3 linked regions of the Syntrophotalea carbinolica DSM 2380 genome follow. The main gene of each other region encodes a partner of the protein of the gene in region 2 in a complex. Links are inferred from orthologs where the notes say so. Each region holds a gene or a part of one and is shown on either strand. Other genes may lie near its edges.

What was found.
Region 1: secY (region 2) and secG share a complex: the UniProt entries of both Escherichia coli proteins name them as parts of the sec protein translocase complex. The link is inferred for Syntrophotalea carbinolica DSM 2380 from one-to-one orthologs.
Region 3: the proteins of secY (region 2) and secA are in contact, whole or in part, in a crystal structure (PDB 3DIN), measured with the Thermotoga maritima proteins. The link is inferred for Syntrophotalea carbinolica DSM 2380 from one-to-one orthologs. Residues at the interface, in WP_004081795.1 of Thermotoga maritima: Glu108, Gly109, Glu110, Glu111, Ala236, Glu237, Arg238, Arg239, Ile240, Thr241, Ile242, Gln243, Tyr244, Ala245, Arg246, Arg247, Val248, Thr249, Gly250, Arg251, Arg252, Val253, Tyr254, Gly256, Ala257, Ser258, Thr259, Tyr260, Leu261, Pro262; in WP_004082002.1 of Thermotoga maritima: Glu261, Ala262, Arg263, Lys300, Ala301, Arg302, Thr303, Ile304, Ile305, Leu323, Tyr324, Asp325, Pro326, Val329, Ser330, Tyr333, Ile336, Lys340, Phe345, Val349, Glu363, Phe364, Tyr374, Ser375, Gly376, Gly377, Glu393, Ile395, Thr482, Ser483.

What each region holds. Positions count from the first base shown.
Region 1 is NC_007498.2:1,556,078-1,565,800, reverse strand. The notes cover bases 4,997-7,977. They hold secG (preprotein translocase subunit SecG), read right to left. Parts: upstream 6,674-7,977; coding sequence 6,320-6,673; downstream 4,997-6,319. Other genes in these bases: PCAR_RS07505 (phosphoglycerate kinase), read right to left, coding at 7,710-7,977; tpiA (triose-phosphate isomerase), read right to left, coding at 6,817-7,575; ltrA (group II intron reverse transcriptase/maturase), read right to left, coding at 4,997-5,657. Outside these bases: PCAR_RS07545 (DUF2157 domain-containing protein), read right to left, coding at 1-68; PCAR_RS07540 (pyrimidine/purine nucleoside phosphorylase), read left to right, coding at 383-697; PCAR_RS07535 (DUF2325 domain-containing protein), read left to right, coding at 895-1,176; PCAR_RS07530 (methyl-accepting chemotaxis protein), read right to left, coding at 1,309-3,531; more of ltrA, read right to left, coding at 4,254-4,996; more of PCAR_RS07505, read right to left, coding at 7,978-8,900; gap (type I glyceraldehyde-3-phosphate dehydrogenase), read right to left, coding at 9,002-9,723. UniProt on the Escherichia coli protein: Subunit of the protein translocation channel SecYEG. Overexpression of some hybrid proteins has been thought to jam the protein secretion apparatus resulting in cell death; while this may be true it also results in FtsH-mediated degradation of SecY.
Region 2 is NC_007498.2:855,584-865,157, reverse strand. The notes cover bases 1,041-3,872. They hold secY (preprotein translocase subunit SecY), read right to left. Parts: upstream 3,195-3,872; coding sequence 1,887-3,194; downstream 1,041-1,886. Other genes in these bases: rpsE (30S ribosomal protein S5), read right to left, coding at 3,863-3,872; rpmD (50S ribosomal protein L30), read right to left, coding at 3,659-3,838; rplO (50S ribosomal protein L15), read right to left, coding at 3,196-3,639; PCAR_RS04385 (adenylate kinase), read right to left, coding at 1,221-1,871; map (type I methionyl aminopeptidase), read right to left, coding at 1,041-1,224. In the rest of the region: rpsM (30S ribosomal protein S13), read right to left, coding at 1-254; rpmJ (50S ribosomal protein L36), read right to left, coding at 276-389; more of map, read right to left, coding at 478-1,040; more of rpsE, read right to left, coding at 3,873-4,354; rplR (50S ribosomal protein L18), read right to left, coding at 4,370-4,738; rplF (50S ribosomal protein L6), read right to left, coding at 4,765-5,304; rpsH (30S ribosomal protein S8), read right to left, coding at 5,331-5,729; PCAR_RS18265 (type Z 30S ribosomal protein S14), read right to left, coding at 5,750-5,935; rplE (50S ribosomal protein L5), read right to left, coding at 5,947-6,501; rplX (50S ribosomal protein L24), read right to left, coding at 6,514-6,843; rplN (50S ribosomal protein L14), read right to left, coding at 6,866-7,234; rpsQ (30S ribosomal protein S17), read right to left, coding at 7,247-7,513; rpmC (50S ribosomal protein L29), read right to left, coding at 7,537-7,725; rplP (50S ribosomal protein L16), read right to left, coding at 7,715-8,140; rpsC (30S ribosomal protein S3), read right to left, coding at 8,170-8,802; rplV (50S ribosomal protein L22), read right to left, coding at 8,821-9,153; and 2 more genes. UniProt on the Escherichia coli protein: The central subunit of the protein translocation channel SecYEG. Consists of two halves formed by TMs 1-5 and 6-10.
Region 3 is NC_007498.2:2,711,945-2,721,908, forward strand. Bases 4,250-7,471 are described here. They hold secA (preprotein translocase subunit SecA), read right to left. Parts: upstream 7,141-7,471; coding sequence 4,450-7,140; downstream 4,250-4,449. Other genes in these bases: argJ (bifunctional glutamate N-acetyltransferase/amino-acid acetyltransferase ArgJ), read right to left, coding at 4,250-4,398; PCAR_RS12685 (M23 family metallopeptidase), read right to left, coding at 7,335-7,471. In the rest of the region: PCAR_RS12655 (DUF2914 domain-containing protein), read right to left, coding at 1-303; PCAR_RS12660 (PilZ domain-containing protein), read left to right, coding at 464-1,234; PCAR_RS12665 (phosphopentomutase), read right to left, coding at 1,244-2,422; deoC (deoxyribose-phosphate aldolase), read right to left, coding at 2,419-3,084; more of argJ, read right to left, coding at 3,217-4,249; more of PCAR_RS12685, read right to left, coding at 7,472-8,204; PCAR_RS12690 (N-acetyltransferase), read right to left, coding at 8,369-8,818; DNA repair protein RecN, read right to left, coding at 8,823-9,964. UniProt on the Escherichia coli protein: Required for protein export, interacts with the SecYEG preprotein conducting channel.

The sequences.
Region 1 (9,723 bases), 700 kb from region 2 along the record:
AGTGTTTCCAGTTCCTGCCTGAAAGCACGAATACGGTCGGCGCGTTGCTGAGCCTGCTCTTTCTGCATGCCAAACCTCCAATTTATGAGTTTTACTCAATGTCCATACTATAAATTGGCACATCTCCATGGTCAACATCAAAGAACCTGTAGAAGCATACATCGCATGTGTATCAGTCCTGCTTCAAGAATCGCATGCCTGCCTTAAGGGTACACCATGCGCGATTTATATCGAGAACGTCTCCGGGCCATGTTTTATTTGACATTCATCGATAAGCGAACCATGATTCATGGCGTTAAGCCCTGGATCGTATCGATCGCAAGGATAACGACCGCCCTTTGCGTGGGTATCATCTTCATAACCATATCAGGAGAACAAAACCATGTCAGAGTTCAAAAATGTCACTCTCATCAAAAAAGCCAACGTCTACTACGACGGCAAGGTCACCAGCCGCACTGTTATCTTTGCCGATGGCACGAAAAAAACCCTCGGCATCATGATGCCGGGCGAATACACCTTCGACACGGCCGCGGCCGAAGTCATGGAGATGCTGGGCGGATCCATGGAAGTACTGCTTCCCGGCGCCGAAACCTGGCAGTCTTTCCACGAAGGACAGAGTTTCGAGGTACCGGCAAACTCCCAATTCTCCCTTAAAATCAAGGAAGTCGCCGATTATTGCTGCTCGTACCTGAAATAGCGCCATAAAGATCAGGGGGCCAAAATACTGGCCCCCTGCCCCTTCTATAGTTGGCTCCTCCTGCCAGTCTTTAATTTTTTACTTGAAAACGGTTTTCATTTTCTGCTACTTTGCGAGGCAGGTTACCCCTTTGCAGGGGTAATAGGTCATTTTACGAGTTTCGTTGTCGTACTTTCCCAAAGAAGGAGAAAGCCGCCATGTCCCTCCTCATTATCGGTGCCGATCGAATCAATGCCCTGATCCCGCGCCTTGAAGAAATCGGCGCCACCCGCATTACCCATTGGCCGGCCCGCAACAGCAAAACCGCTAAAAACACCATTCCGCGTCATGTGGATGCCGTGCTGTTTTTCACCGATTTTTTACATCATACGGCAGCGCGCAAGATCAAATCCCAGGTCAAGCAACTCGGGATTCCCGCTATATACAGCCGTCGCAACTGGAGCGAGTTGGCTGAGCAAATGCAACGTCTGCCGCGCTGAACCGTTTAAACAACATACTTTGATCTTCGCTGCAAACTCCCTCTCAGATAGATTTAAAACAAATAGCCATGCCATAAAAATAAAGCGCCCCAGAGGAGCGCTTCAAGATACATCAGAACGGGTGACACCACATTATTTAAGCAACAAATGGTTCGACTGTTTTTGATCTTTCAACTTAAACTGAGAAATGAGTTGCTCCAGAACATTGGCCTGACTGGAAAGCTGTTCAGCCACGGCAGCGTTTTCTTCCGAAGTGGCGGTATTTTGCTGGGTCACGGCATCGATTTGCGTCAACCCCTGGTTCACCTGGATAATGCCTTCAGCCTGTTCCTGAGAAGACATCGCCATGCCACTGATCAAATCGGTCACACGAGCAATTTCCGCCACGATTTGCTCCAAAGCGGAAGCTGCATTGCCGGCAAGCTCGCTACCATGTTCTGTTTTGTTTACCGAACCCTCGATGAGTTCCGCCGTTTCTTTGGCAGCCACGGCACTGCGGGCCGCCAGGCTGCGGACCTCTTCGGCTACTACGGCAAAGCCTTTGCCATGCTGACCGGCGCGGGCGGCCTCCACGGCGGCATTGAGAGCCAACAGATTGGTCTGGAAGGCAATTTCGTCGATAACCTTGATGATTTTGGAAATATCCCGACTTGAAGCGTTAATGTCCTGCATAGCGGAAACCATATCCTCCATCTGGGATTTTCCGGTTTCAGCCACTGTCCGCGCCTTTGCAGCCAACGCATTTGCCTGTACCGCAGTATCGGCATTATCCCTGGTTTTGGCTTCAAGCTCCCGCATGGAATCAGCGATCTGTTCCATGGAGCTGGCCGATTCGGTCGCCCCCTGCGACAATGCCTGACTGCTGTCGGCAACCTGATCGGAACCGGAAGAAATCTGGCTGCTGGCCCGCTGAACCTGGGCCATCAGATCATTCAAGGCACGATTGGTGTTTGCCAGCGGTTCCTTGATCATACCGGTAGCTTCAAAAGTAAAATCCCCTTCGGACATTCGCTGGAAAGTGGCCAGTATTTCATCGCCGAGATTATCCGCGAATCTGTTCATCGTCATGGCCAGTTCGCCGATTTCATCCTGGCCTTGGATATCCAGGCGTTGATCGAGCTGGCCGGCTTCCAAGGCATTCAGCATGGCGACAGCCTGCCCCAACGGCTTGCTGATGGCACGTCCGCCAAGTGCGGCGCCGATAACCGTACAAGCACCGGCAATCACGGCAATCATGACAATCCACTTTTCCATGACCTGAAGATTGCTATTGACGCCGGCTATCAAATCCTCGATGTCGCGGGCATCGTATTCGGCCACAATCGCCCAGTCCCACGGTTTGTAGTAGGATACGACCCCAAGTTTTGTCGAAGATTTTCCCGTATCTGCATCTTTCAGTACATATTTTTCGACAAAGGTTTCGATCCTTCCGGAGGTGCTGTTCAGTTCAGCGGCTTTCTCCACGATATTCTTGATATAGGGCGAAGCATTCTCGTCCTTCGCTGACAGAAGATTCTGGCCTTCGACGGCTTTGTCTTTTGAAAGAAGAATCCGGCCCTTCTGATCCTTGGATACCCCGACCACATAGACATGACCGGAACGACCGACCACGATATCGAGGATACCTTTACGCAGGCTTTCGACATTCTCCTGTTTTTCACCGAAATACAGCACGCCGATGACACGGCTTTTATCTTCATTCCAGATCGGTTTGTAGGCGGTTATATACCAATCATTGACCACAAAAGCCCGACCGATATAGGTCTGCCCTTTAAGCACAGCCTCGATGACCGGATTCGGCTTGCCACCATGGATGCGGGGAATGAAAGTCCCGATGGCCCTGCTGCCGTCCGCTTTGAGCACATTGGTGGCCACTCGAAGCATATCGCCTTCATCGTTGATGCGCTGAAACACCGTGGCGGTTCCACCAACCAGTTCATAAACCTTGTCGACCAAGGGCGTGACCTCCTCGGCCTGGGTGTTTTTGCCTAGCCAAGCCCCGCCCACATACATCTTCGGAAGATCAACAGCAACCTTCTGCTTGGTAAACTGATTGACTGCCGTCCAGGACACGGTCTCATCCGAAAGGGCAATGCCGCCGGCATGATCAAGCAGTTCCTGGGCGACATTCAGGTTGGCCTGAACCTGCTTGGTGACCGACTCGGCCATAGCCTGGGACATCAGGTAAATATTCTGCGCAACCTTGGCCCCCTCCTGTTCAGCCATTAATTCAATTTCCCGGTCGATCTGCTTTTGGAGAACACCTTTTTGATACAAGGCAACACCGACAATGCTTATGGCGGTAAGAACGATCAGAATGACGCCGCCGACTGTAATTTTCCCCTGAATTTTCATAAGTCCCCATCCTGTTTCATAATGCTTACTGCAAAATAAAATTTCAACGCTTCACACGATGAAAGTGACCGGATAACTTTTTTGCATTTGCCCCTGGCCTGAAGAGGGTTTTGGCCGAGGAAAACCGAATCCGGGACCGCGACCGAAGAGTCGAACAAACTTGTTCCCCAATGATGCGGGATACTCCCTTGAATCTTATGACCAAAAAAACAATGAAAAACGCCACCTGTCGCAAGAAACAGCCCCACGATATGCATACGTATACATAACTAGAAATTGGGTCTGTTTAAAAAAGGCGTGGGATGCATCGCAATCAAGATTGAAATGCAGTCCTGTTCGTCTACAACGATGCCTGATTGGTACCCAGGAGAATTTACTAAGCCAGGAAGAAAATCAGTACACGACCAAAAGGCATGTTCACACTGTTGGGCACGTCGTAAACATTGGCCGCACGAATGCGCTAATCTACAACAGCACGCTGTAAACTAAATCGGAATAAATATCCGACCTTCTGACTTAATGTTTCTTATGTGATTTGGTGATTTTGAAAGAAAAATAAAATTGCAAATTCAATATATGTTCTTATATCAAAACGATTCCATTATTTCCAGAAAATAAAAATAACGCTTAACCTTTATTTCATTTTTTTGAATCGGGTAGGAGGCGGGGTTACCCCCGCCGTCCTCCCACACCACCGTGCGTACGGTTCCGTACACGGCGGTTCACAAAGCGCACTGAAAGCGTCTGCGGTAATCTACTAACGAGACCAGCCCCAGTCTGTCGAAGTAGGATTTCCGAAGTGCATCGTGCATATGCGAGGCTCCTGAGTTCCACCAGGGGCCTCGCTCATTTGTGGCGGATCGCCACGCCCGATGCTCTGGCAATCCCCGCCGCATCAAATTCCTGGCTCGGGTAAAGGGGCGCTTCCACTGTCGCCACAGAATGCAGCGCAGTTTCCGCCTGATCCAACCATCAAGATCCTCGAAGATACCCTTAACCTCCGCCAGGCGAAAGTAGGCGATCCAACCTCGAAGCTTCGGAGTGGTCTCTTCGATGACCCGCTTGAGACGGCGTCCCCTTCCCCGCCGAAAGATTTCTCGCAAGCTAGTCTTGAACCGCTTCACGGAAGATCCCGCCACTTTCAGGCGGGGCTTTTTGTGAGAGGTCATGCTGTAGCCCAGAAAGGTTCTTTCCCAGGGGCGGCCAACGGCGCTTTTGACGCGGTTGACTTTGAGCTTGAGCTGCTGTTCCAGAAACCGTGTCAACGAGGTCATGACTCGCTCGGCCGCCCGGCGACTATGCACGTAAATATTGCAGTCGTCGGCATAGCGGCAGAAGGCGTGGCCCCGCCTCTCCAGTTCCTTGTCAAACTCGTCGAGAAGGATGTTCGACAGCAGGGGCGAAAGCGGGCCGCCCTGCGGCGTCCCCTGCACCCTTGGCGAAATAATCCCCCCTTCAAGCACACCGACCGTCAGATATCGGCGAATCAGCCCTAATACCCGGCGGTCTTTGACTTTGCGGGCCACCCGCGACATGAGTATGTCGTGGCCCACGCGGTCAAAGAATTTCTCCAAGTCGATATCGACCGCCCAGCGCCGCCCGGAGGCTACGTGCCGACGGGCGGACTGAACGGCTTGGTGGGCGCTCCGTCCGGGACGAAACCCGTAGGAATGCTCGGAGAATTCCGGTTCAAACAGCCGCATCAGCTCCTGATGCAGCGCCTGCTGAATGAGCCGATCCAGCACCGTGGGAATGCCGAGCATACGCATCCCGCCACCGGGCTTGGGAATTTCCACCTTCCGCACCGGCTGAGGCTGGTAGGTTCCGGTCAGCAGTTCTTCTTTGATGCGCGGCCACTGCTCCTGCAGGTAGGTCTTAAGGTCGCCAACCGGCATTCCATCGATGCCCGCCGCGCCCTTGTTCCTGACCACTCGCTGGTAAGCCGCCATCATGTTGCCGCGACTGACGACTTCTTCCATCAGCCGCGTTGCCACTTCCGTCCAGGATGATTCACTGCATGCCGTGACGTTTGACGCACCGATGCCGTACTCTCGCGACTTCCGGTCGCTACCCTCGGACCTGGCCCCCGGCATCTCAACCAGGGCTTCTGCTTCTTCGATCGTCATCGAAATTCGTGCCTCCTGAAAAGCGCCTCGTGTTCGGCCCTTCGCCAAAGTGGTTAGCCCGGCTATTATGGCCTCTGCTGACTTCTGCCAACCCATCCCGACACCTTGCGATGCCGGTAGCACGAGGCAGGTTGACAGATCTCCCAGGGTAAGACGCGTGACCTTCCTTCCACATACCCGCCGCATATACAGCACCACCCTCCCGGATGACTATCGGGCTTTGAAGACTATGGCCTTCTCGCCCGGATGGCACTGCCTCGTATGCGATTCCTGTTCGTCGGGCCGGAAGTTTGCCTACAGCTTCCTTCAGATTCCACCTCGCGGTGGACACCCTTGCTGTTCAGCTAACGGTTCCCGTCATCAGGGTCCGTAGGGGACTTGCACCCCCAAGTCATCCGACTGCCACCACAGCAGCCCAAACAGCGCCAGTCAAGACGCTACGCGCCATGCCTGGCGCACCATAAAAAAAAGCCCGTAATCAAAAATGATTACGGGCTTTTATCTTTTTATGGTGCCGAAGGCGAGACTCGAACTCGCACGACCAATTGGCCACCACCCCCTCAAGATGGCGTGTCTACCAGTTCCACCACTTCGGCGTTGAGCGAGAAACTTTATACTTTTTTATGCGGCTTCTGTCAACATGAAATTGCGTGATTTTTATTTTAGTTTCCGGGTGCGGCTTTTTCTTCGACCGGCGCCGGAGCCGCAGGGGCTTCTTCAGGGGTTACCGTCTGTTCCTGTACGGTCGGAGTACCCATCGTCTCCGGCATGACGCTGTCAACACCGGGAATCTTGTAAAAATAAGCCAGAATCAGGCTGGTCAGCATAAAAACGATCGCAGCACCGGTCGTGAGCTTGCTCATAAAACTCGCGCCGCCGGTGGCACCGAAAACGGTTTGGCTGCCACCTCCGCCGAATGCCGCGCCGACTTCAGCGCCCTTGCCGCCCTGCAGCAGCACAATGACAATAAGGGCCACACACACCAGCACATGAAGAATAATCAAAAGGGTCAGCATATCTATCAACTCCTAAAGTGAACATTGATTTCGCGAATGCGCGAACTTAACACAGATCACCCGCAATGAAAAGGGGCAAGAACGACCCCGCAGCCAAAGCAACCTGCAGGGGCTGTTAAACGACGTGCCCTGCATGTCTTTCCTTAAACCGCTTTGAACTTCACGATACGGATAAAATCTTCGGCGTTAAGGCTGGCGCCGCCAACCAGCGCACCATCGATATCGGGTTGTTGCAGCAGACCATCGACATTGCCGGGTTTAACGCTACCTCCATAGACGATTCTGACCTGTTGAGCCACTTTGGAACCGAAGATATCGTTAACAAGGCTGCGAATAAAGCTGTGCGCCTGCTGAGCCTGACTGTCGGTGGCGGTTTTGCCGGTACCGATAGCCCATACAGGCTCATAGGCCACCACAATCTGTTCCATGGCAGCCGCATCCAGCCCCTCCAGGCCGCACCGCACCTGGCGCTCAAGAACATCAAAGGTCTTGTCCGCCTCCCGCTCCTCCAGCGTTTCACCGATACATAAAATAGCCGACAGCCCGGCATCGATAACAGCCTTGACTTTGCGGTTGATAAAAGCATCGGATTCGGCGAAAAGCTGGCGGCGCTCGGAATGCCCGACGATAACATAGCGACAACCGGCGTCTTTCAGCAAGGCTGGCGACACTTCGCCCGTAAAGGCCCCCTGATTTTCAGGGTAACAATTCTGGGCAGCCACAGAAATGTCGCTTTTCTCGAGCGTGGCGATGACCGCAGCCAACGAGGTGAATACGGGAGCCACGACAATGTCGCGGTCAACCACATCGGACAGCGCGCCTTTCAGCTCTCCCACCAGGGCCGCGGCCTCCGCCGATGTTTTATGCAGTTTCCAGTTTCCGGCAATAAAGGGTCTGCGCATCTTTTCCCTCCGGACAATGCAGTAAGTGTCCCTCGCATAAAAATTGGAGCGAGGGACATACGTTTGCTGACATACCCGACTGTCATATCAGGTCATGAATGAAAGCGAAAGGCCTCGCGGTGAAGCACCGCCTGCTACTTATCTGTCAAGGCAACGATGCCGGGCAGGGCTTTGCCTTCGAGAAATTCCAGAGAAGCACCGCCGCCTGTAGATATATGGGTCATTTTGTCCGCCAGTCCGGACTTTTTGGCCGCAGCGGAAGAATCTCCGCCGCCGACAATGGATACAGCCTGTGATTCGGCGATAACTTTGGCTACGGCAAAGGTACCCTGAGCAAAGGTATCGAATTCAAATACTCCCATGGGGCCGTTCCAAACCACCGTTCCGGCGTCCTTGAGCACCTCACTGAAGCGGTCTATGGTTCGCGGGCCGATGTCCAACCCCATCCATCCGGCAGGAAAATCATCATTGCCGCATACTTTGTGCTCAGCGTCGGCTTTAAATTCCGCAGCGGCCAGATGATCTTCCGGCAAAAGCATCGCAACGCCCTTGGCAGCGGCGCGTGCCATCAGTTCGGAAGCCATTTCCAAACGATCTTCTTCAACCAGAGAATTGCCCAGGTCGTAACCTTTGGCCTTGAGAAAAGTGTAGGCCATACCCCCGCCTATTATCAGAGCGTCGACTTTTTCCAGCATATTCTCAATGGCCGGCAGCTTATCCGACACTTTGGCACCGCCCAGCACAGCGACAAAAGGACGCACCGGTTCGGCGATGGCCTGCCCGAGATAGCGCAATTCTTTTTCGATGAGGAAGCCGCCCACCGCCGGCGACAGCAACCGAGCCACCCCCTCGGTCGAAGCATGCGCGCGATGCGCGGTACCAAAGGCGTCATTCACATAGACATCGGCCAGGGCCGCAAGCTGCTTGCAAAAAGCCGGATCGTTTTCCGTTTCGCCTTTGTGAAACCGTACGTTTTCAAGCATCAGGACCGCACCTTCGGCCAGCTGATCCACCAGTTTTTCGACCTCGGCCCCGATGCAGTCGGGTGCCATGATGACCGACTGACCGAGCAGGCCGCCAAGATGTTCGGCGGCCGGAGCCAAACTGAATTCGGGCTTGGGCGTACCTTTGGGCCGTCCCAGGTGGGAGGCAAGAATAAGGCGGCCGCCCTGTTCCAGAATATATTTTATGGTCGGCAACGCCGCGACAATGCGTGTATCGTCGGTAATCCGCCCATCCTTATCGAGAGGTACATTAAAATCGACGCGACAGAACACACGCTTACCTTTGAAATCGACATCCTTGACAGTCATTTTAGTGAACATGAAAAACCTCCCGCACGCGATTGTTGAATTGATAGCAGAATATATGGCAGGCACGGCCATTCAACTGTCGAGACCGGCACCGTTAAAACTTTAGATCGTTGTCAGCAAGATGCAACATAGCGGACCAAATCCACCACCCGGTTGGAGTATCCCCACTCGTTGTCGTACCAGGACAAGACCTTGACCATGTTACCACCGAGCACATTGGTGGAAAGCGCGTCGACCACCGAAGACGCCGGATGGCCATTGAAATCGACGGACACCAAGGGTTCTTCGGAATAAGCCAACACACCTTTCAACGGCCCTTCAGCCGCCATGTGCAACGCATGGTTGACGGATTCGATGGTGGTGTTTTTCCGGGTTTCCGTAACCAGGGAAATCAGGGAGACATTGGGCGTCGGCACCCGCACCGCGATCCCGTCCAGGCGTCCCGCCAACTCGGGCAGCACCTTGGCCACAGCGCGGGCCGCCCCGGTGGTGGTCGGTATCATGGACAAAGCTGCAGCCCGAGCCCGACGTAGGTCTTTTGCGGGATAATCCAGAATCTGCTGACCGTTGGTATAGGAATGAACCGTTGTCATCATGCCCTTAACCACGCCGAAATTATCCATCAGCACCTTGGCTACCGGAGCCAGGCAATTGGTGGTACAGGATGCATTGGAAATAACGAAATGCGTTTCGGGATCGAATTGCCGGTGGTTGATCCCCATGCACAGGGTTATGTCTTCACCGCAACCTGGCGCAGTAATGATCACGCGCCCCGCACCGGCCTCAAGGTGTCTGGCGGCCTGGGCGCGCTCGGTAAATTGGCCGGTTGCTTCAA
Region 2 (9,574 bases):
CCGAGATCCATCAAACGCTTGATGTTACCGGTCACAACGCGTCGCAGGTCACCTTCGACCTGCATCTGACCGTCAATAATGTCGCGAATCTGGCCGGCCTCCGCCTCAGTCAACTCGTCAGTGCGGGTGTTAGGATCAACACCAGCTTTCTGCAAAATGTCCTGGGACGAGGAACGGCCGATGCCGTAAATATATGTAAGCGCAACCTCGATCCGCTTGTTTCTTGGTAAATCGATACCAGCGATTCGTGCCAATGTCGTATCCTCCTGATCCCTTTATCCCTGTTTCTGCTTATGCTTGGGGTTTTCGCAGATGATCCTGACAATTCCCTTGCGTCTGACTACTTTACACTTGGAACAAATCGGCTTGACCGAAGCTCGAACTTTCATTGATCATCCCTTTTATGTACGATGCTTGATATTCCGAAAAGGCCACAGTTTTATTTCAAGACCGACCCTTTCTCTTTTTCTTGATCCTTTAAACGGCGGTCAATATCTGCGGCCCCTCTTCGGTAATCGCAACTGTATGCTCGAAGTGAGCAGACGGTTTACCATCCAACGTCACCGCTGTCCAGCCATCTTCGAGAACCTTAACGCCACCTTTACCGGCGTTGACCATAGGTTCGATAGCCAGCACCATGCCGCTACGCAACAACGGCCCCTGACCTGGCGGGCCGAAATTCGGCACCTGCGGATCCTCGTGCAGACCCCGTCCGATGCCATGTCCTACAAATTCCTTCACCACACTAAAACCATGTTTTTCAACATAGCTTTGTACTGCGTGGGAGATATCGAACAGCCTGTTGCCGACCTTTGCCTGCGCAATTCCCATTTCGAGAGACCGCCGGGTAACATCCAGCAACTTCTGTTTTTCGGCGCCAATGGCACCCACAGGCAGGGTCACAGCCGAATCACCATGAAATCCCTTCCAGACAACTCCGAAATCGATACTGAGGATTTCCCCCTCAACCAACGGCCGGTCGCTGGCAAACCCATGCACGACCCGGTCTTCGGGAGATGCGCAAATACTGAACGGGAACCCGCCATACCCTTTAAAAGCAGGCTTAGCCCCCCTCTTCCTGCATTCGCGCTCCGCCAAACGATCAAGTTCGAGGGTTGTCACTCCCGGGGCTATTTTCTCCGAGAGAAGCGCCAGGATTTCGGCGACGATACGCCCCGCATCACGCATGCGGCGCAGTTCATCACCGGTTTTTATCAGAATCACAGCCCACAACCCAGGGCAGACAGAATCTGTTGCTGAACACCCGAAATGTCTTTCATACCATCGATGTCCCGCAGCAGACCGTCAGCCCGGTAATATGCAATCAGCGGAGCTGTTTGCTGAGCATATACATCGAGCCGCTTCCGGATTGTTTCTTCTTTATCATCGTCACGCTGAAACAGCTGACCACCGCACTTGTCGCACTTATCGGCAACAGCCGGAGCATCGAATTCGACATGATACATCTTCCCGCAATCACGGCAGGTACGACGACCCGCTACACGCCCGACGACAGCATCGTTATCGACCTCGAGAGAGATAACCGCATCAAGATCTTTTTTCAGGTCGCCCAGGGTCTGCTTGAGCGCATCGGCCTGCGGAAGCGTCCGGGGGAATCCGTCCAGGATAAACCCTTTGTCGCAATCGTCCTTGACCAACCGCTCACGGACAATACCAACCACAACTTCATCGGGAACCAGGGCACCGGCATCCATCTTGGCTTTGGCCTTGACACCCATGGGCGTACCTTCTTTAACTGCAGCCCGCAGCATATCACCAGTGGAAATCTGAGGAATACCCAGACGCTCTGAAAGCATTTTTGCCTGAGTCCCCTTACCCGACCCCGGGGGTCCTAACAAAATCATCTTCATCTTAAATTCACACTCCTAACCGTGACGCCCTCGAAGCGTCACGCCTTTCATGAACCCTTCATAGGAACGCGAAATAAGATGAGCTTCAACCTGAGAGGCTGTATCAAGCCCAACACCCACCACGATCAACAGTGATGTCCCGCCAAAAAAGAAGGGAACATTCAACCCAGAAACCAAAAGAGTCGGCAACACACATACCAGGGAAACATAAGCAGCCCCGGCAAATGTCAACCGCCCGAGTACCGAGTCAATATAATCGGATGTCGCCTTACCCGGACGTATTCCCGGAATATAACCACCCTGCTTTTTCACATTATCCGCAACATCAACAGGGTTGAAGGTAACAGCCGTGTAGAAGTAGCAGAAGAAGATGATAAATGCAACATAAAAGATGTAGTATACGAGATTTCCCGGTGCCATCCAACCGGCAGCCTTCTGCACCCATGGAATATCTATCAGATTAGCCACCGTCGCCGGGAACATGATGATGGAACTGGCGAAGATCGGAGGAATGACACCGCTCATGTTGATTTTAAGAGGCAGGTGACTGTTTTGTCCTCCATAATTACGCATACCGACCACACGCTTGGCATAGTGTATGGGCAGCCGGCGCTGCGCAAGCTCCATAAACACAATAGCCCAGACAGTAGCTATCACCACTACAAGCACAAACAGCAGTTTAGCAGGGCTGAGGGCACCCGTATTGGCCAATCGCAGGGTATTGAATACGGCGGATGGCATATCCGCAATGATACCGGCAAAGATGATCAGGGAGATACCGTTGCCAATACCACGCTCAGTAATTTGCTCACCGACCCACATAATAAAAGCGGTACCGGAAGTAAGGGTCAAAACCGTCAGCAGGATAAAACCGATGCCAGGCGAAGACACGACAGGCGCTTGACCGATGGTCATCGACTGGAGGCCGACAGCGATACCCGTTCCCTGTACGATGGAAAGAACAATCGTACCGTAACGGGTCCACTTGGTAATGGTTTTACGACCCTGCTCGCCTTCTTTCGAGAGACGTTCCACAGGTTCGAAAACCACACCGAGCAATTGTAATATAATGGACGCACTGATATAGGGCATAATGCCCAGGGCGAAGACGGTCATGCGCGCCAACGCCCCACCAGTAAAGGCACTCACCATACCAAGGAGAGTACCTTCGGTTTTCTGAAAAAATTCTGCAAGCACATCGGCATTAATCCCGGGGATCGGCACATGACAGCCGACACGGTAAACCGCGAGCATCCCTAGGGTAAACAAAATTCGATGACGAAGCTCCGGGATGCTGAAAATATTCTGGATGCGCTTGAACAATTTAGATTACCTCAGCTTTCCCACCAGCAGCTTCGATTTTTGCAATGGCAGACTGACTGAATTTATGAGCTTTTACAGTCAAAGCTTTATCGAGATCGCCATCCCCAAGGATTTTGATCCCATCGTAGATACGGCTAACAAGGCCATTCTGGCCAAGAGCCTCAATGTCCACGACACTGCCAGCTTCAAAAATATCCTGCAGGTCACGAAGGTTAACCAGAGCGTAAACCTTTTTATTCAACGATTTGAAACCACGTTTCGGCAGTCGACGCTGCAAAGGCATCTGTCCACCTTCAAAACCGGGCTTCACACCACCACCACTACGAGCATTCTGACCCTTATGGCCCTTACCGGCGGTTTTACCGTTACCAGAACCGGGTCCACGTCCGATGCGCTTCCGATTCTTTGTAGAGCCGATAGCCGGCCGCAGATTACTCAGATCCATATCTAAATCCCTCGCTCTCTCAGTCCTCGACCACAACCATGTGGGACACCTTGCGGATCATACCTCTGATCTCAGGCGTATCGGTGAGTACCACCGTCTTATGGAGCTTGGTGAGACCAAGACCTTTAAGAACTTTCGTAAAATATTCTTTGCGACCGATGCCGCTCTTCTTCAGGGTCACTTTGATTTGTCCGGCCATGAAACCCTCCTCGTCGGCTCGAATTTATTCTTCGGTATCGGCGCCACGCAAAGCCCGCAGTTCCTCAGCACTTTTGAGGCGAGACAATGCGTCTATGGTAGCACGTACGACATTGTGCGGATTATTGGAACCAATGCACTTTGACAGGATGTCGCCAACCCCGGAGACCTCCAGCACAGCACGAACGGCACCACCGGCAATAACACCGGTACCTGCAGATGCAGGCTTGAGCAGAACCCGGCCTGCACCGAATTTTCCGATAACGTCAAAAGGAATGGAGCGATCTTTCAAAGGCACACGGATCAGGTTTTTCTTGGCCTGCTCCACGCCCTTACGAATCGCTTCGGGAACCTCTTTGGCTTTACCATGTCCATAGCCGACGATTCCCTGACCATCCCCGACAACAACCAGCGCCGAAAAACTGAAACGCCGTCCACCTTTGACGACCTTGGCACATCTGTTGATGTGAACAACCCGGTCCGTCAATTCCAACTCATTGGGATCGATGCGAAGCAAAGATATCCTCCTTAACTAAAAAGACAGACCGGCTTCCCGGGCGGCCTCTGCCAGGGTCTTGACACGCCCGTGGTAGAGAAAACCGTTCCGGTCGAAGACCACGTTTTTGATATCCATCCCCAAAGCTTTCTGGGCAATGGCTTTGCCAACAGCCTTGGCGGCTTCGACATTTCCTGTATTTTCGAGACCTTCGACGACATCGGAATTGACCGTTGAGGCCGAAACCAGGGTCTTCCCGGTCACGTCTTCGATAATCTGCGCATAAATATGCTTGGCGCTGCGGAATACGCACAATCTGGGCATTTCCGGCGTGCCACGAAGCTTCCGGCGCACCCGAACCTGCCTTTTCAATCGCGCCTGGCGTCTTTTCAATGCGGCGTTCACTGTCTATCTCCTTGCCCTGTGTTCCGTTATTTTTTCCCTGCCTTACCAGCCTTACGCACGATACGTTCCTCGGCATACTTGACGCCCTTGCCCTTATAGGGCTCAGGTTTCCGGAAAGAACGAATTTTAGCTGCGGTCGCTCCAACCAGTTCTTTGTCGATGCCGCGAACAATGATCTTAGTCTGCTTTTCGACCTCGGCAGAGATCCCTTTAGGCAGTGCATATTCAATCGGATGCGAATACCCGAGAGACAGATTAAGTGCACTTCCCTTGACTTCGGCACGGTAGCCGACGCCGTTGATTTCAAGAACACGTTCAAAGCCGTTGGTCACACCTTCAACCATATTGGCGACAAGGGCTCGCACCAGGCCCCGATAGGCGCCCTCCTGCTTACCTTCCTTCTCGCACTGAACCAGAATCTGGTCACCGGCGGTTTCCAAACGTATCCCTGCAACAATATTCCTAGTCAGTTCCCCTTTGGGCCCTTTTACAGTGACCGTGTCTCCGGCCAGAGACACCGTAACGCCCTTGGGAATGTCGATGGGCTTTTTCCCAATTCTAGACATTTTCTGGCTCCTTAGCCGTGTGCTTTCTACCAGACAGAGCACAACACTTCGCCGCCCAACTGTGCTTCGCGAGCGGCAGCATCGTGCATAACACCCTTCGAGGTCGAAAGGATGGCATTACCAAGACCGTTTTTAACGACGGGGATTTCGTCCTTGCCGACATAAACCCGGCACCCCGGAGTCGAAACTCGGTCGATGGCATGAATAATGTGTTTGTTTTCGTTATCAAATTTCAAGTAGATACGCAGGATACCCTGCTTATCATCGCTGATCTGCTTGAAATTCTTGATATAGCCGAGCTCCTTGAGCACGTTGACAATAGCCAGCTTGACATTTGAAGCAGGCATATCGCATTTCTGATGCTTGGCAAGCCCCGCATTGCGGATGCGAGTAAGCATGTCGGCTATAGGATCTGTCATTGCCATGGATGCAACTCCTTACTGAATTACCAGCTTGATTTAATCACGCCGGGGAGCTTGCCTTCCAGCGCAAGTTTCCGCAAGCAAATCCGGCACATATCGAACTTCCGATAATAAGCCCGAGGACGCCCGCACAAAGGACAACGGTTATATTTCCGCACCTTGAACTTGTTCGACCGGGCAGCCTTGATCATCATCGATTTCTTCGCCACGTCGTCCTCCCCTAGTCTTGGGCTTTTTTCGGGAACGGCATGCCTATGGCTTCCATAAGTGCATACCCTTCCTCATCATTCTTGGCCGTGGTAACGATGGTTACGTTGAGCCCCTTCACCTTATCCACTTTTTCGAGATCGATCTCGGGGAAGATGAGCTGCTCACGAATACCAAGAGTATAGTTTCCGCGACCATCAAAGCCCTTTTTGGAAACGCCTTTAAAATCGCGAACACGCGGCAGAGCAACATTGATCAAGCGATCAAGAAACTCATAGGCTTTGTCACGACGCAGCGTAACCATGCAGCCGATAGGCATCCCCTCGCGCAGTTTGAATTGCGCGATGGACTTCTTGGCCTTGGTTACAACAGGCTTTTGCCCGCAGATACGGGTAAGCTCCTCTACTGCCGACTCCAGAACTTTGATATTCTGGATAGCCTCCCCCAAGCCCATATTCAATACAACCTTTTCAACTCGGGGGACTTCCATAACATTTTTCAATTGCAGCCGCTTTACTAAGGCGGGAGCAATTTCTGTCGAATATACTTCCTTCAATCTTGCACCCATGGAAATCCTCCGTTACTTATCCAAGGTCTCGTTGCACTTTTTGCAGAACCGAGTCTTGGTCCCGTCTTCGAGGACCCTCACGCCGGTCCGCGTGGGCTTGTTGCAGGCGCTGCAAACGAGTGCAACATTGGAGGCATCGAGCGGGGCTTCCTTTTCGACAATACCACCCTGGGTATTGACGCGATTGGGTCGCGTATGCCGCTTGACAACGTTGAGGTTTTCCACAACAACGCGTCCCTTACCGGGCAAAACACGCATAATTTTGCCGGTTTTGCCTTTTTCCTTGCCCGCTATGACCATCACCATGTCATCTTTTTTGACATGCATTTTTTTCGCTGCCATTTCTCTTACTCCCAGTTCCGGATTAAAGTACCTCGGGGGCCAGCGACACAATCTTCATATAGCGTTGCGCGCGCAACTCCCGAGCAACCGGACCAAAAATTCGGGTTCCGATAGGTTCCCCGGCCTGGTTGACAACCACTGCGGAATTCTTGTCGAAACGAATCGCCGACCCGTCAGGGCGAGGTACTTCTTTAGCGGTCCGAACGATGACAGCTCTCACCACGTCTCCCTTCTTAACACGGGAGTTGGGAAGGGCCTCCTTTACGGAGCAGATGATGATATCCCCAAGGCCGGCATATTTCCGCTTGGAGCCACCAAGAACCTTGATGCAGCAGAGTTTACGCGCACCAGAGTTGTCCGCTACATCAAGCATCGTCTGCATCTGTATCATGACTGTTATCTCCTACAGGATTACGTTCTTTTCCAGGATTTCGCGCACCCGCCAACGTTTATCCCGGGACAGAGGACGGGTTTCAACCACAGAAACCTTATCCCCGACATTGCAGCGATTTTCTTCATCATGGGCCTTAAACGTGACCCTTCTCTTGATGTATTTTTTATAGATGGGATGCTTGACCATCTGGTCAACCTTGACCACAACGGTCTTATCCATCTTGTCGCTGATTACAACCCCGACGCGGGTTTTCCGATTGCCACGTATTTTACTCATTGAAATCTATCTCCCCGTGCCGATTAGCTTCGCTTTTGACGCAGGACAGTATGAACTCTTGCAATGTCCCTGCGCGTCTGGGGAAGCCGGGCGCTGTTTTCCAATTGCCCGGTAGCCAATTGGAACTTCAGGTTAAACAGCTCCTGATTCAGTTCCTCCACCTTTTTTTCCAATTCTTCGACCGTAAGGTCACGAAGCTCACTAGCTTTCATTGGCCACATCCTCCCTGACAACAATCTTGGTCTTCATGGGGAGCTTATGAGCAGCCAGCCGCAATGCTTCGCAGGCCACTTCCTTATCCACACCCTGCATCTCATACAACATCATGCCGGGCTTGATGACGGCGACCCAGCTGTCAGGCGACCCCTTGCCCTTACCCATACGAGTTTCAGCGGGCTTTTTAGTCAGAGACTTATCGGGGAAGATACGAATCCAAATTTTACCACCACGCTTGACGTGTCTGGTCATGGCACGACGTGCCGATTCGATCTGACGGGAGGAAAGCCACCCGCACTCAACCGCTTTAAGCCCGTAATCCCCGAAATTGAGATCACTACCGCGATAGGCAACGCCCTTCATGCGGCCCTTAAACTGTTTCCTATGTTTAACCTTCTTGGGCATTAACATGGCAGAATACTCCTATTCGGTTCTCTTGGTTAATCCTGCGACAGGACTTCGCCCTTGAAGATGAGAACCTTGACGCCGATGATCCCGTAAGTGGTCTTGGCTTCGGCGAATCCATAATCAATATCAGCTCTGAGGGTGTGAAGAGGCACTCGCCCTTCACGATACCACTCAGTCCGGCTCATTTCGGCACCACCCAGACGTCCGCTACAGGTGATCTTGATCCCTTGAGCGCCGAATTTAAGAGCCATGCTTACGCTTTTTTTCATGGCCCGACGAAAAGCCACCCGCCGCTCCAACTGAGTCGCCACGTTTTCAGCAACCAGCTGCGCGTCAATTTCGGGCTTACGGACTTCCTGGATGTTTATAAAGACTTCTTTATCGGTGAGCCGGGCCAGATCTTTTTTAAGGGCTTCAACCTCAGCCCCTTTTTTACCGATGATAATGCCCGGGCGAGCGGCGTAAACGTTAATTTTGGCTTTACTCGCTGCACGCTCCAGCTCAATCTTGGCGACACCGGCGTGATAAAGACGTTTTTTAAGATAGTTACGAAGCTTTATATCCTCGTGCAGAAGCTGAGAGTATTCCCCCTCAGCGTACCACCGGGAGCTCCAGGTCTTAACGACTCCCAGTCGAAATCCTATCGGATGTACTTTCTGGCCCAAACCATCACCTCCTTAAACTTATTTTTCGTTCAGAACCACAGTAATGTGGCTGGTCGGTTTACGGATCCGGGTGGCCCGGCCCTGTGCCCGCGGCATAAAGCGCTTAAGCACCGGTCCCTGGTCGACGGAAATACTCTCGATAAAGAGCCGGTCGACGTCAGCTACCCCCTTTTGCTCGGCGTTGGCCACAGCCGAACCTACCAGCTGATAAACAATGCTGGCCGCTTTCTGGGGCGAAAACCTCAGAATATTCAGCGCCTCTTGAACTTTTTTTCCGCGCACCATATCGACCACAAGTCGGGTCTTACGAGGCGACAGACGCACATACCTAAGCTTGGCCTTAGCTTCCATGAATAGAAACTCCTCTTGCGAAATCGCTTGTCACTTACCTTTTGCCCTTTTTGTCCGCACCATGTCCATAATAGGTGCGCGTAGGAGCGAATTCGCCGAGCTTATGCCCTACCATGTTTTCGGTGACGAAAACAGGGATAAACTTTTTCCCGTTATGCACGGCGAAGGTATATCCAACAAACTCAGGAATAATAGTCGATCGCCGAGACCAGGTCTTGATTACCTTTTTGGAACCGGCTCCCCCTTCAAAATCTGCTTTACGAAGGAGGCTCTCTTCGACATACGGCCCTTTTTTGATCGATCTAGCCACAGTGGTCTCCTCTAAGTTTCAACAACATCACTTCTTACGGCGTACAATAAAGCGATCGGTACGCTTATTGACGCGGGTCTTATAGCCCTTGGTGGGTACGCCCCAAGGTGT
Region 3 (9,964 bases), 1.9 Mb from region 2 along the record:
CGATGCCTTAAAAAAGGTCTTTTTTGACCAGGTTCTCCAGTTCGACGACCTCACAGGCAACCCGATCTTTGCCACCTCGCGCCCCTCGTGATACCAGACGTGCCATACCGTTTCATCCACCCGGGCTCCGGTGATGCGCGAAAAACAAAAAAGATTCTTTACCGTGGCGGCATAGGACTCTACCGCGTCAACCGGCATACGATCGCGGATTCCGGTTGTCACAACAACATCCGCGGCCTCCATACCTAAAGGCTCCGCACATAATGTCTGGCAGAAAATCACCAGCAACAACATTCCCAGCATAGAGCATTTCACCATTTGTCCCCTTTTCAAATTCTACGATTCCATCACATTATTTAATTTTCCCTTGACCCGAACCCATCGTTGACATATACCCGTAGTCGACTTGTAACAAACTACAATGGTGTTTTATGACGCCGGGTAACTTGAATGGATTTTGTTTATGAAACGCCTGCTCCTTGGAGAACATAGAGAAAACCTTCTTACCGACCTGGATCTTATCCTTAAACACTGGGGATATCGGGTACTGGCTGCCTACCGCCAGGACCGCCTCAACAAGTTATGCCGGGACACAAACCCCGACCTGCTTATCGTTAATGCCAATTGGCTCTCCGTTGGAGCGGATCCGGAAATACTGCAAACCGTCACCCAATGCCTGGAAAACGGCGCCTCCCTGATTGCCCTGAAATGCCCCGATCAACCATGCCCCATCGACCTGCCCCACGAACTGCTGGATGTGCCGATTGATGTATTCCAGCTATTCTCCGCCATCCAGAACCATCTCGAAAAACATCCCAGACAAAACATGCGCCTGGCATTAAATCTGCCGGGAATGGTGTGCCGTCACCATAAGTGCCACTTGAGCGAGATCCTCAGTCTCAGTACCCGAGGACTCTTCATGAAAACCGGGTTCCGCATGGACCAAGGTGAAAAGTTTCGGATCGTCTTGCCCTTGCTGGGCATGAAACAGGAGCTTGAACTGACAGGGCGTGTATTGTATTGCGTCCATCCGGACCCGAAAAACAATTATCAACAGGGACTAGGTGTCGAGTTCATCGACCTGCAGCCAGATAACTATCGGCTGCTTGAACGCTATATCGAAAACTGCTTCATGGAAGAGTTATCGGTCCAGAAGGTTCGCTGTGATTGGCAGACGAACACGCAGGCCGGCGCCGTACCAAACATGACTTTGCACCTCCCCGCCTTGACCTGAAATAAATCCTCAGAGTAACCGATCCATAAAACTTTGGCCCGTACGGATTTCAAGGTCAAACAGGTCGGCGATAGTCGCCGCCGCATCGGAAAAACTTTCACGGACTCCAAGATCCTGCCCGCAAACAAGCGCCGGACTCCAGACCAGAAGCGGCACACTCTCCCTGGTATGATCCGTCCCTGGCGTGGTCGGATCGCAGCCATGATCTGCAGTGATAATCAACAGGTCGCTATCACGAAAATCCGCCAAAAAACCTCCCAACCAGGCGTCAAACTCCTCCAAGGCCCGGCCGAATCCAAGCGCATCGAGACGATGACCGTAGAGCATATCGAAATCCACAAGATTGGTGAACACCAGCCCTCGCTCGATTTGTGCCAGGGCTTCACGGGTCTTGCGCATGCCATCGGCGTTATCGGTACTTTTCAACGCACGGCTGATCCCTTGGCCGGCAAAGATATCACTGATTTTCCCCACGCCCAAAACCGTCATGCCGGCGTTTTGCATATCGTTCAGCAAGGTATCGCCCTGAGGCGGCATGGCGAAATCCCGGCGCCCCGAGGTTCTCTCAAAATTCTCGGCGCTGGTTCCGACAAAAGGTCGAGCAATGACCCTCCCCACACGATAGCGATCAAGCACTTTCCGCATGCCTTCGCATAAAGCATAGAGAGCTTCACACGACATAACCTCCTCATGTGCGGCAATTTGAAAAACCGAATCAACACTGGTATAGACGATAGGTCGCCCGGTCTGCAAATGTTCCATGCCGAGTTGTTTGAGAATCTCGGTGCCGCTGGCTGCGATATTACCCAGGGGACGCACACCGGCCAGCCCGGCAAAGGCGTCGATAATCTCATCGGGAAACCCTTTGGGGTAAGATGCAAAAGGTTCACCTTGAACCAATCCGGCCAACTCCCAGTGCCCCGTAGTCGTGTCTTTCCCCTTGGATCGCTCCAGCATGCGTCCATACAGAGCGCTGGGCTCCGCCACGGCGTCAACACCGGCAATGGGCACAATCCTGCCCAGACCGAGTTTCTCCAGGGTCGGTAGTTTCAAGCCTCCGCAACGTTCGGCCACGTGAGGCAAGGTACTGGCCCCCTGGTCTCCATATGCAGAGGCATCCGGCTGGCCGCCGACGCCGACACCATCCAGGACGATCAGAACAACGCGCTGCCATTTTCGTAAGGTCATAATTCCGGCGCCTCCTGCCATTGCTGTATAATCTGCACGCCATTACTGGTTCCGACGCGATGCGCACCTGCCTTGAGCATTATCCGACAGGTCTCCCAATCCCTGACCCCGCCGGCAGCCTTGACTTTTATGCGCCCCCCGGCCGCCTGGTGCAGAAGCCGGATATCGGCCTCGGCAGCACCCGACACGGCAAATCCCGTGGAGGTTTTCACATAGTCTGCTCCCGCTTCAGCCAGCAACTCCACCAGTTCGACCTTCCTTGCGTTCTCGAGGTAACAGCATTCGATAATAACCTTTACAAGGCGACCGGCAGCGGCATCCAACACACCAATCACATCCTCCCGAACCATATCCAGACGGCCCTCGAGCGCCGCTCCCAAGGGGATGACCATGTCGATCTCGTCAACCCCTTCGGCAACCGCCTGTGCGGTGGCGGCACGTTTGACTGCAGCGGTGTCGTATCCCAAAGGAAAACCGACAACGGTTCCAACGGCGACCTGACTATCGGCCAGACATGCTACCGCCTCGGACACAAAGCGTGGCGGAATACAGACCGAAGCGAACTGCCAGTGAGCCGCCTCGAGACACAATTGCCTGATCTGCGCGGAAGTCGCATCGGCTTTCAACAGAGTATGATCGATATATGGGGCAGGAGATTTCACAACGAAACCTTTCGCCTGAAGGTGGGTGATCCAGTCGTACAAATTCCCAGCATAAAAGCAGAACCACCCCGGAGTGAATAGAAGCGCCCGAGGTGGCCCAGTCAATCAATCACAGCATAAAACCATCCGATCTCAGGTGCGATAATCGGCGTTTATCTTGACATATTCATAAGTAAGATCAGAGGTATAGTATTCGCCTCGCCCATCGCCAAGACCGAGATCAATGGTGACGGAAAATTCGGCCTGTTTAAGTACGTCCGTCGCCTGCGCCTCAAGCTCGGGTCCCGTGCCGAGTCCCTTTTGAACCACCGGAACTCCATCGAAAAAGATGGCGATGCGACTGGGATCCACCTGCGCTTCCGAATACCCGACCGCGGCGATAATCCGACCCCAGTTGGCATCTTCGCCAAAAAATGCTGTTTTCACCAGATTGGAGGTTGCAACGTTGTAGGCCACCTTACGGGCATCGCCGTCATCGGCAGCTCCGTTGACGCACACGTGCACCAACTTGGTGGCCCCCTCGCCATCGCGAACAATCATTTTGGCCAGGTCGAGCAAGACCCCCCGCAACAACTCCGCAAATTCCTGTCCCTCAGCGGAGTCGGCAACGATCTCAGGGGTTTTGGATTCACCATTGGCCAGAACCAGCACCATGTCGTTGGTCGAGGTATCGCGATCCACCGTAATGATATTGAAAGAGCCCTCCACCGCCTGGCGCAGCGCCTGCTGAAGAAAATGCTGATCAACGCAGGCGTCGGTCATAACGAAAGACAGCATGGTGGCCATGTTGGGATGAATCATTCCGGCGCCTTTGGCGACCCCCAGGATCGTATAGGGAGCGCTGTCGCCAGCCTGTCGGCTGGCAACCTTGGCAAAGGAATCGGTGGTCATCATCGCGTTGGCGACGTCGTCCACGGCGGTTTCCGACAACCCCTCGGACATGCCGGGGATAGTTTTTTCAAGCAACGGCATGGGCAGAGGGTGCCCAATAACGCCGGTAGACGAAACCGCCACCAATTGCTCATCGATGCCCAGGCTTTTGGCGGCAAGTTGCCCACAGCGCAGAGCATCCTGCATACCGACCTCGCCGGTGCAGGCGTTGGCGTTACCGCTATTGACCAGTACCGCCTGGCATTCCCCCGCAGCAATACGCGGCGCCGTCACCAGGACCGGCGCAGCCTGCACCTTGTTGGTGGTGAACACTCCGGCACAGCGTGCCGGCACCGTGGAAAAGATCAGACCGAGATCAGGCTTCCCGGATTTACGAATTCCGGCTGACCGGGCCACAAAAGAAAACCCATTGACTTTTACCATCATGCACTCCGTCGTCGTCTCAGAGAAACCGAACGATTGGATCAGCGTCCGTTACTGGCCGCAACATTTTTTATATTTCAAACCACTGCCGCAGGGGCAAGGATCATTGCGCCCCACTTTTTTCTCATCCCGCACAACCGGTTTGGCAGCCTCGGCCTCGCCCCCGGCGCGATTAAGGGAAATCCGGTGCCGGCGTTGACGCTGCTCCATACGCTCGACATCCTGTTCCTTGGCCAACTGAATGCGAAACAGCTTTTGCACCACTTCCTGGCGGATGCGACCCATCATCTGCAGAAACAGTTCATAAGCCTCCCGCTTGTACTCTTCCTTGGGATTGCGCTGGGCATAACCCCGCAGGCCGATCCCTTCCTTGAGATGATCGATGGAGAGCAGATGGTCTTTCCACTGGGCATCGATCGTCTGCAGCAAAAGTACTTTCATCAGATGAAGCATAACCGGCGGCGTGAACTCTGCTTCCCGCTCCTGCAGTCGCGCATCGACCTGCTGTTTGAGATGTTCCAGCATAACGGTCGGCGTAAGGTCGCTGGCCGGTACCTCCAGAGGCGCCGGCGGCATGTTGAACTGGCTGAAAAAGTCTTCGTTGAGGCTGGCCCAGCCCCAATCTTCCGGAGCACTTTTCTCCGGACAGAAGGTGGCAACGATATCCTCAACCATCTCATCAATAATAGCGGCGAACGTCTCCGGCAGTTGCTCGCCCCCCAGCACTTCCCGGCGTTGCGCATATATCACGTTACGCTGGGTGTTCATAACATCGTCGTACTCGATAAGGTGCTTACGAATATCGAAGTTGTGGGCCTCTACTTTCTTTTGCGCATTTGCAATGGCCTTAGAAATAAAACGATGCTCGATGGGCTCACCTTCAGGAATCTTCAGGCGGTCCATGATATAGGCAACCCGGTGAGAACCGAAGATACGCAGCAGATCGTCTTCGAGGCTGAGATAGAAACGGCTGGCACCGGGATCGCCCTGACGTCCGGCACGCCCGCGCAGCTGATTATCGATGCGACGACTCTCATGGCGTTCCGTACCGAGGATATAAAGACCGCCCGCGGCAAGAACGTCCTGTTTTTCCTGCGCACACACTTCCTGATACTTGACCAGAGCCTGGGCAAGGGCCGCCTCGGGATTTTCGGCACCGGCACTTTCACGCTGGGCCAGCAGATCGGGATTACCGCCCAAAATAATGTCCGTACCGCGGCCGGCCATATTGGTGGCGATCGTCACAGCGCCTTTGCGTCCTGCCTGCGCGACAATTTCCGCTTCTCTCTCATGATGCTTGGCGTTAAGCACATTATGCGGAACACCACGCTTGCGCAGCATGGACGACAGAACTTCGGAGTTTTCAATAGAGATCGTCCCGACCAGGATCGGCTGCCCCCCGGCGTGTCTCTCAATAATATCCTCGACCACCGCAAGAAACTTCTCTCGATTGGTTTTGTAGATGACATCGCCCTCATCCTTCCGAGCCAATGGCCGGTTGGTAGGAATCACCATCACATCCAGACTGTAAATCTGGTTGAATTCCGTCGCCTCGGTATCCGCGGTACCGGTCATCCCCGCGAGTTTGTCGTACATGCGGAAGTAATTCTGAAAGGTGATGGTCGCCAGAGTCTGGTTTTCGCTTTCGATCTTGACGCCTTCCTTGGCTTCCACCGCCTGGTGCAATCCGTCGCTCCAACGACGCCCGGGCATAAGGCGGCCGGTGAATTCATCGACTATCATCACCTCGCCGTCTTTGACAACGTAATCGACATCCCGCTTGAACAACGCGTGAGCCTTGAGCGCCTGGTTGACATGATGCAGCAACTCTATATTTCCAGGATCATAAAGGTTTTCCACCCCCAGCAATCGCTCCACCTTGGCCACACCGTCTTCGGTCAAAGACGCGGTTTTGGCTTTTTCGTCGATGGTAAAATCGCCGGTATACTCACGCACGGTCTGGCCCACCCGGCCGTCCCGGCTTTCGATGGTCTCCCCCTTCTCAAGCATGGGGATGATCCGATTTACCGAATAATACAATTCGCTGGAGGACTCGCTGGGGCCCGAAATAATCAACGGAGTCCGCGCTTCATCGATAAGAATAGAATCGACCTCATCGACAATCGCGTAACTCAGAGGCCTCTGGACGTAGTCGTCCAAAGAAAATTTCATATTGTCGCGAAGATAATCGAAGCCAAATTCATTGTTGGTGCCGTAGGTAATATCGCAGGCATAGGCTTCTTTGCGCTGACGGTCATCCAGGCCGTGAACGATGCAACCGACAGTCAAGCCAAGGTAGCGATGAATCCGTCCCATCCACTCGGCATCACGACTGGCCAGATAATCGTTGACGGTAATGACATGCACGCCTTTGGCCGGCAAAGCATTGAGATAAGCAGCCAATGTGGCGACCAGGGTCTTACCCTCGCCGGTTTTCATTTCGGCAATTTTGCCCTTATGCAAGACCATGCCGCCGATCAACTGCACGTCGAAATGACGCATGCCCAATACCCGCTTGCCCGCTTCGCGCACCACGGCGAAAGCTTCGGGCAGCAGGGAATCCAGAGAGGCTCCCTCAGCAAGGCGTTGACGAAACTCCACGGTCTTTCCGGCCAGTTGCTCTTCGGAAAGCGTTTCCAACTCCGATTCCAAGCTCCCGATATGCGCTACCAAAGGCTGAAGGCGTTTCAAATCACGCTCGTTTTTACTGCCGAATATTTTTGTCAGTATGTTTTCAAACATAAAGAAGACTCCGTTTTTACGGCCATCAGGTGGCCGGGGAGGATGAGGGGAGACGGGCTGCCATTACGTGTCACCCGGACGGGGCGAAGTGTACCATAAAGACAGCGATTCTCTCAACGGGAATGGGCGGTATCTGAATAGGGTTGTTCGCAAAAAAGCCCCGGGGTTGCCGAGGCCGGAGAACGATAGGATGATCAGAAAAATTTTCGGGGATTAACGGGGACGCCGTTCAAACGCACCTCATAATGCAAGTGAGGTCCGGTGGAACGTCCGGTGTTGCCGATGTGGGCAATGACATCACCCCGCCGCACACGCTGGCCGACCTTGACCAGCACTTTCGAGTTGTGTCCGTAAAGCGTCTGATAGCCGTAACCGTGATCGACAACGACCATCTTGCCGTAATCCGACGCGGTGCGCACGCGTTTGACGACTCCGTCGGCCGGCGCCAACACCGGGGTGCCGGTACGGGCCGCGATATCCAGTCCGTGGTGCATCTTGCTGCCATTGCCAAAGGGCGACTTTCGCAACCCGAAGCCGGAGGTGATCCACCCCTTGGCAGGCTTGATACTGGGCCGGGCCGCAAACAGCGAACGCTGATCATTAAGCGCTCCCTGCAACTCTTCGAGACTTTCCCTGCGCAGATCGATGGACTGCCGGATTTCGTCGATCTGACGTTGCACCCCGGAAAGCTCTATGGCGGGATCGGTTTCGATGGGGCCCCCGACCCCAACGGGCACATTGTCGACCGGCTTGGCCAACTTGGTCATCAACCGGACCTTGGTATCGTTGTTGGCCAGCACCACCATTTCTTTTTGCAGGATCTGCAGTTGACCGGCCATCCGCCGCAAATTTTGCTGGTAATCGCGTCTTTCGGTACGCAGACGCTGCAACTCGGCACGATCGAAATGGATCTGACAGGCATAATAGGCCAAACCGGCAACTGCAAGTATCGCCACAACCATACCGGCCACCAGCAATTGTGCCCAGTTGCGCTTTACCTGGAAGCGGCGGGTACGGCGATGGCCTTCGGGAATGATGATGATGGAATACTTCTCGGCGGGCAAGAAAACCTCCAGAAACAACAGTAAATAAAATACAATCCTTGGTAAATAAAGCAAAGTGGCGCATCTGTCAAGAATTAAAGCCGGCTCTTTGCGCACCGGTACCGTCCCGCAAGAGAGCGCCAGACAAACCGCGCCGAAAATAACAGGTCAAACCGGACGGGCCATCAGAGCCGAAGGCTCATGGCAATTTCATCGCAATCGGGAAACTTGGGGCACTTGAGACAATCGCTCCAGATCTTTTGCGGGAGCTCCGACTTCTCGATATAGTCGAAACCCATTTTTTCGAAAAAACCCGGTTGGTAGGTCAGGGCGAAGACCTGCTTTATACCCAAGGCCCGCGCCTCCTCCAGACAGGCCTGAACCAGCTGGCGCCCCACGCCTCGGCGTTCATGAGCCTGCGAAACGGCCAGCGAGCGGATCTCCGCCAGGTCTTCCCAGCAGATATGCAAAGCCACGGCACCAACCACCTCGCCATCCTGCTCCTGAATGTAAAAATCACGCAGGCATTCGTACATATCGACCAGAGAGCGAGACAGCATAAGCCCTTTCTGGGCATAGCTGAGCAACAACTTATGAATGACCTTGACGTCAGGAATACGTGCTTTACGGATCATGAATTCACCCCTCTGTTTGTTGCTGCGTCATGGACTGATCGATGATTTCGCGAGCGTGCTCCAGGGTCCGCTCCGTGACCTGGGCTCCGCCCAGCATGCGCGCCATTTCCTCGACCCGCTGCTCTCCGACCAACGATATCAGTTCCGTATAGGTACGTCCGTCCTTTTCCTGCTTTTGCACCCTGTAGTGATGATCGGCAAAGGAAGCCACCTGGGGTAGATGGGTTACACAAAGAACCTGCGCCTGGCTTGCGATATCGCGAAGCTTCGCACCGATAGCGCTTGCAGCGACCCCTCCGACGCCGGCATCGACTTCGTCGAAGATAAGCGTAGAGATCTCATCTCCGCCGGGGGCCGCCCGTCTCAGGGCCAGCATTATTCGGGACAACTCCCCCCCCGAGGCGATCCAGGCCAGAGGTTTGGGCGCTTCGCCAGCATTCGGTGCAAGATAGAATTCGCCCCGCTCCAGCCCCTGGGGACCGGGCTCGTCAAGGGCAAAAAGCCGCATTTCGAAAGTGGCCCGCTGCATGGCAAGATCTGCCAACTGTTCTTCCACCGCACGGGCCAATTGTTCGGCGGCCTCTTGACGTCGAACTGAAATAGCCTCCGCCTTCCCGCGGAGAGCCTGTTCACTTTCGGACAAAGCCTGCTGCAGGGCTTCGCGCCTGGCGTCGGCATGAAGCAGATCCTCGATCTGGTCATCGATCGTTTGCGCATGGGCAACAAGACCATCGGCCTCCATACCATATTTGCGTTTAAGACCGGCGATTATATCCAGACGCTTTTCGACTTCGGCCTGCCGGTTCGGATCAAACGCCACCCGTCCGGCATACTCGCGCAACTTGAAGGCGACATCTTCGATCACATACAAAGCGCTACGGATCTCTTCCGCCGGCTTACTTAAGAACGCATCGACATCACAAAGCTTCTCCAAGTCGCCTGCAACGGCATCGAGTTGCTCGCTGATCGCCCCCTCGGCAGCGTAAAAGGCTTCGTAGCCGCGCTCGGCAACCCGCACCAGACGCTCGGAATTCTGCATCAGACGTCGCTCGACAAGCAGCTCCTCCTCTTCCCCCTTCCGGAGGGCGGCCGCCGCCAGTTCGCGCCGCTGAAACTCCAGCTGTTCAAGGCGCTCGCGCCGCTGGT